2 regions of the Jeotgalicoccus sp. ATCC 8456 genome follow, and region 2 is predicted to be linked to the other one. Evidence: predicted binding sites of a transcription regulator. Region 2 holds the regulator's gene; the other holds the start of a gene.
The links. Region 2 encodes NrdR, which represses ribonucleotide reductase genes. Its sites were predicted from a motif close to AACACNATATATNGTGTT; they were not measured.
Positions count from the first base shown of each region.

Region 1: the regulator NrdR is predicted to act here: its motif matches at 1,879-1,896, upstream of nrdI (class Ib ribonucleoside-diphosphate reductase assembly flavoprotein NrdI).

Region 1 covers NZ_CP066224.1:1,047,089-1,050,518, reverse strand. Annotated here, with positions in the region: gene recQ (DNA helicase RecQ) at 1-559, shown strand, start outside; gene JEM45_RS05320 (DMT family transporter) at 752-1,633, opposite strand; gene nrdI (class Ib ribonucleoside-diphosphate reductase assembly flavoprotein NrdI) at 1,974-2,369, shown strand; gene nrdE (class 1b ribonucleoside-diphosphate reductase subunit alpha) at 2,353-3,430, shown strand, end outside.
Region 2 covers NZ_CP066224.1:198,384-201,813, reverse strand. Annotated here, with positions in the region: gene JEM45_RS01125 (replication initiation and membrane attachment family protein) at 1-1,226, opposite strand, end outside; gene nrdR (transcriptional regulator NrdR) at 1,216-1,686, opposite strand; gene JEM45_RS01115 (antibiotic biosynthesis monooxygenase family protein) at 1,807-2,226, opposite strand; gene gap (type I glyceraldehyde-3-phosphate dehydrogenase) at 2,307-3,314, opposite strand; gene coaE (dephospho-CoA kinase) at 3,384-3,430, opposite strand, start outside.

The DNA.
Region 1 (3,430 bases), 850 kb from region 2:
GCTGATTTTGGGTCTAATTCAGAATTTAGATGGGGAGCTTTCAAAAGAACTCGTTATTCAAGTGATGCGAGGCGAACGCGCGGACAATATCCTCAGTCGTGGACTAGACAAGGAAGAAAATTTCGGTGTGCTTGATTCATTTAGAACAAGTGAAGTCAATCACTTAGTTGAAGAATTAGTGATGAGAGGCTACCTTCATTACACCAACCACAAGATGTACTTAATAGATAAAAGCCTAGACATATTAAATCATAAAGTAAAACTCTATACCGTACCTTACCGAAAAGAATATAACGAGCGTGTCAATGTTTCGACAGACTCCTCTCCAAACGAAGTGCTTTACGATAGACTCATTTCGACACGTAAGACACTCGCAGAAAAACATAAGCTAGATGAAGATGCGATTTTTACTGATCAAATTCTTAAAGAATTCGCCAAGAAAATGCCACAAACTAAGCAAGACATGATGCACATTCAAGGCGTTGGGAACTATAAACTCAAACACTACTGCCCATACTTCTTAGAAGAAATCCAACAACACGATAGCCAGCAAGTGTAGTGAAGTAAATTAACTCAAAAAGGGACTGCAATGGATGATTGCAGCCCTTTTTGAGTTGTGGACGGTTGTTGGTGGGGCTCCGCTTCGAAAGGAAAACGAAGCACACCATCCACCCAAAACAAAAACTACGCAGTATTTTGGTCTCTATCACCAAAGACTGCGTAGTATATGCTTATATAGATAATATAAAGTTTACTTCTTACCTGCGATTTTCAAACGTTCTCGTTTCGGTGGTCTATTCTTCATGTACATATAGTAACTTGCTGAGAAGATAATGATGTAACCGAGTATAGATAAGGCATCAGGAATTTCGTTAAAGACGATGATACTAAATAGTGCTGTAAAGAGAATCGTCGAGTAGAAGAAAATTGAGATTTCTTTAGCAGGTGCGAAGCTATAAGCAATTGTGAGTCCAAATTGACCAATTGCCGCAGATATACCGGACAGAATTAAAAACCAAAACTGACTGGCTGTCATTGCTTCATACTGGAAAATCATAAACGGTACGAGGGCAACGGTTGAAAAGAATGAAAAGTAAAATACTACAGTATAGAACTTTTCTCTACTTCCGAGCAATCTGAGCACAGTGTAGGCACCGGCTGCAAAGAGTGCCCCTAAAACACCTAGTAGCGCGAAATATGTATCACTTGAAAACGACGGTTTGATGATAAATATAGCACCAATTAAAGCGATGATAATCGAAATCATCTGGAAACGTCTTATATGTTCTTTTAAGAAAATCGCACAGAGGATAATCGTAAAAAATGGACTGAGTTTATTTAAGATGTCTGCATCACTTAGCACCATTCTATCAATGGTAAAGAAGTTAAGTAATACCCCAGCAAGGCCTAGAGCGGAGCGTAAGAGTAACCAACCTTGGTTTTCCTTTTTACCAAAGAGTCGTTCGCGATTATATATCACAAGGACTAAGGCAATCATCATCGATATAAAGTTTCTAAAAAAAGCTTTTTGAACAGTAGGTAGATCGCCTGCATATTTAACAAATAAAGACATCAAACTGAAACCGAGTGATGAAATAATTAGGGCAAGAATACCTTTAACTACATTATTCATTTACAACACTCCAAAAAAATTTGTACGTTAATTTCAACTTCTTGACTCCATTAAATTTCGCAAAAAATAATTTAAAAAAATAATATGATTTGTCATGACATACCCACCGTGACTTAGGGCGATTTATAACTCAATAAAGGGCGTGAAATTTTAATTTCAGGCAGTTTTTTACATTGCAATCAATTTTCTAATATGAGATTATAGAACATGTTAAATCATATATCTTGTGGTTTAAATTCTAAGTAAACACTATATGTGGTATTGATTAGAAATAAATGAACGAATCACTTGAATAGAACGTATGTTCTGTTTTATGATGTAATTGAATGGAGATGACAAAGTGATTATTGCTTATTATTCAATGACAGGTAATATCCGTCGCTTCTTAAATGGTATAGACATTCCAGACACCTATGAATTATATCAAATAACAGCTGATAATGTCAGCGAGAAAATCGGTGATCGTTTTATCCTGGTTACACCGACATACGGTTTTGGTGCAGTACCCGATATTGTAAGTAATTTCTTAAAAGTGAACGCTGAAAAAATGTTTGCGGTTGTCTCAAGTGGCAACAGAAACTGGGGTAGAAATTATGCACGAGCAGGCGAATATATCAGTGATGACTATAATGTACCACTTTTAATGAAGTTTGAGTTGCATGGTAGTCCAGAACAAAGAGAACAATTTTTAGTTGAATTAGAAAGGGCAGGGGAATTGCATGAAAGTATTAGATGAGAAAACATACAATCACGTTGAGTTAAATAACGAAGTCACTAAAAGAGACGAGACTGGTTTTTACAAACTAGAAAAAGATTTAGAAGCGCTTGAAGTATTCATGGAAGAAGTGGAAAGTAAAACCATACATTTCGATTCTGAGCTTGAAAGATTGCACTACCTTGTTGAGAACGACTTTTACTATGATCTGTTTAAAGAGTATGATGAAGCAGGCTTAACTGAAATTATTGACCATGCGAATAGCATTGATTTCAAATTTAAGAGCTATATGGCAGCGAGCAAATTCTTTAAAGATTACACGTTAAAAACAAATGACAAAAAACAATATTTAGAAGACTATAGACAACACGTTGTGATTGTCAGCTTATACTTAGCAAAAGGAAACATTAAAACAGCTAAAACATTCATTACTTCAATGATGGAGCAGCGCTACCAACCTGCAACACCAACTTTCTTAAACGCAGGACGTGCACGTCGTGGTGAAATGGTTTCATGTTTCTTATTAGAAGTAGATGACTCATTAAACTCTATTAACTACATCGATTCAACTGCAAAGCAGTTAAGTAAAATCGGTGGTGGGGTTGCGATTAACCTTTCAAAACTACGCGCACGTGGTGAGGCAATCAAGGGCATAGAAGGCGTCGCTAAAGGTGTATTACCAGTAGCGAAATCTCTAGAAGGCGGCTTTTCTTATGCCGACCAGCTTGGACAACGTCCAGGTGCTGGTGCAGTATACTTAAACATCTTCCACTATGACCTACCTGAATTCCTTGATACTAAAAAGGTAAACGCAGACGAAGATATCCGCCTTGCAACAATTTCAACAGGTCTAGTCGTGCCATCTAAATTCTTTGAACTCGCACGTGATAACAAACCATTTAATACTTTTGCACCACACACAGTGGAAAGAGAATATGGTGTTGCACTTGATGACATGGATATGGATGAGATGTACGATGAGCTTGTGAAAAATGATAAGGTTAAAAAACGCGAATTTGATGCACGTGATATGTTAAACACAATCGCTCAAACACAACTACAGTCTGGATATCCATACCTAA
Region 2 (3,430 bases):
TTAGTATTCTCTTTCTTCTCTTTTAACCAAGATGGATCTGTTTCACCTTGAGCAAATCTTTGTTTCTTATATTTAGACTGTTCCTGAACCTTAGCCTCACGAAAGTCCATAATCGATTTATAAGCCTCAGCCGCTGTTCTATAACCTTCTTTTTCCCAGTTTTCAGCAATCGTCATCACATAACGAAGCGGTAGGTCCCCGTCTTTCATTTGAAATGTATACTCTAAGAGCATGTTGATGACTCCATTTTCTAAACCTGTTTTAGTGATCACTTCTGTGACCACTTTAAGATCATTTTCGGAAGGTTTATAATTTCTTAAATCATTAATTCGATCAAGTGGACTTACCTTATCTAAATTTTCCAGATAACCGAGATCGTCATCTTCTACCTGGTCATCAGTCGATGTTTTAAAGGTCGGTACGACTCTACCGTATTCTTTTTGATAATATTTTCTCGCTTCTCGCTTTAACTGTTCTTGGTCAATCCCAAATTGTGGGCTCGTTGACTGCAGTAAAACCTGTTTAAGATCATAGGCATTTAGATTAAATAATTGACTCAGTTGTACAATCAACTTCTTAACATCTTTAGAGAAAAACTGCTTATCTATTCTCGTACCCTTAAGGTGAGTGAACAATACCTCGAAGTCAAAATCATCTAGATCAATAGTCGGTCCACGGCTTTTGTCATTCTGTTTAAAGTTCTCATTTGAAACCCTAAACCCTTCCTGGCTCGTATGGTGAAAAACATCAGTGAACTTTTTAGTCACCTCTGTGTGATCATCTGGTAATGAAGGATATGTCAGTTCTTTCTTTTTACTATTATATTTCTCAGAACCGACCTGACTATAGAGATACATAGACAACATAGGATCCTTAAAGAATTCTTCAGCTGTCAGTGGCTGTTGGAGCCTGTAAATGAAACGGTCTGAATGTGCTTCATTTGAAACGTAAGTTCTAAGCAAACCAATTGCCTCTAGTTTATCAAGATCACCTTCAAAATCAGTTAAGGTCATGGACAATTCATCCATAAATTCTCTATGGAATCTAATATCTAAAGGTTCTGTCTGCCTTGTAGATTGGTGTAAATACATATAGATTGAAAAAGTTGTCGGTCCAATCAGTGGCAAATATATCATACTTAAAATATCGTATTGATCCTCTGACAACCTAAATGATTTATAGACAATAAATTCCGTGTTTGGTTTTAGACGGTCATTAAATTTCATTATCGGTCTTACCCTTTTCAAGATTTTTCACGATATCCATCAACTGATCGATATCTTTAAATTCTCTGTAGACTGATGCAAAGCGAACATACGCGACTTGATCGAGTGTAATGAGTTCGTCTATAACAGATTCACCAATATCATTTGATGAAACTTCTGATTTATTTAAATTTCTTAAAGTTGCTTCTACATTATCAGCACGTTTTTCTATTTCTTCATAGGGAATGGCCCGTTTCTCACAAGCTTTTAAAAGACCATCAGGTACTTTTGCTCGGTCGAACACTTCCCTCGTCCCATCTTTTTTAATTACAATTAAGGGTGACAGTTCCATTCTTTCAAAAGTTGTAAAACGTGCCCCACAGTTGTCACACTCTCGTCGACGGCGAATTGCATTCATCTCATCTGCATGTCTCGAGTCCACAACTTTTGAACTGGTATGTCTGCAATTTGGACATCTCATATGATGTTCACCTCTTTTGATATAAATACTTAACCTATTATAACACTGAAGTACATAAACTTAAAAAGTAAAAAACGATAAACACCGAGCACCTCGGAATTTACCGTTTGTAAGTAATACTTAAGCTTCTACTGTGTAATTTTCTCTAACTGGCATTGCTTCTAGATGCTCACTGCCTTTTTCTTTAACACGATTTTCTTTCTTAACATGAGAGTTTTGAAAGGCTTCAGAATTCACCCAAGCATTGAAGTCTTCTATTGTCTTCCAGCCTGTTAAAACAGTGAGTTTTTGTTCATTTTTAATGAGCATGAAGCCAGTAAACCCTTGGTAATTGTCGACATTTCCTTTACGGTTAGAGAAGCGTTCAATGAGTGTCTCAACATGATCCGGTTTTACGACAAAGTTATTCGTCGCAATGTGACCAGCTTGTGAAATATCACCGTCGTGGATGATGATATCGTAAGTATCATCCTTATAAGTCACACTGGATTCATTAAGTTCGAGTACTGTATTCTGACCGTCTGAATTGATAAGTTTCATGTCTCTACCTCCGTTATTTGTTACTTCTATTATAACAAAAAAAAGAGAGCAGTCTCAGCTGCTCTCCCATGTCGAATTTGTTAAATATCTTTAGCAATCATTTCAGCAAGTTCAACACATCTCACTGAGTAGCCCCACTCATTATCGTACCATGAAAGTACTTTAACTTTGTTACCATTCATAACCATTGTAAGGTCAGCGTCAACAATTGAGCTACGTGGATCTGTATTGAAATCTCTAGATACTAATGGTTGTTCACTTACACCAAGAATACCTTTCATTTGATCTGATTCATGTTTTTTGAATACTTCATTGACTTCTTCTTTAGTGACCTCTTTTTTAAGATCTACAACTAGGTCAACAAGTGATACGTTTGGTACAGGTACACGAAGTGCCATACCATCTAATTTACCTTCAAGTTCAGGTAAAACAAGTGCAGTTGCTTTTGCAGCACCTGTTGATGTTGGAATAATATTCTCTGCAGCTGAACGCGCACGACGTAAGTCCTTGTGCGGGTTATCGAGATTTTGTTGGTCATTTGTATAAGCGTGAACTGTTGTCACGAGACCATTGTCGATTCCAAACTCATCGTTCAATACTTTAGCAACTGGTGCTAAACAGTTCGTCGTACATGAAGCATTTGAGAAAACATCATATGATGACGTATCTAAAGTCGCACAGTTTACACCGCGTACGAGTGTTTGTACGTTACCACCTTTAGATGGTCCTGTAAGTAAGACTTTTTTAGCACCCGCAGTAATATGTGCTTGTGCTTTGTCTCCATGGTTAAACACACCTGTTGCTTCGATAACAACATCGATGCCAAGATCTTTCCATGGTAAGTTTTCAGGATTGCGGTCACTTGTAACAATGACTTCTTTACCACCAACAAGTAAGTTGTCGCCTGAAACTTCAACATGCTTGTCCCATTTACCATGAGTTGAATCGTAGTTAATAAGATGTGCCATAGTACTTGCAGGGTGTGTCGCGTTAACTGCAACAAGTTCAAGTTCTTCAGATTCGCTAACGATTCTGAAGACCATTCTACCAATTCTACCTAAACCATTAATTGCAACTTTTTTCATCACTAGAGCTCCTTTAAAAGTTCATTTTTCATAAATAGTATAACACATTTAAAGCTATCATTGAACGCGTTTTCACATAGTTTTTAATGTCTCTAAAAATTTATTAACCTGTTCATACA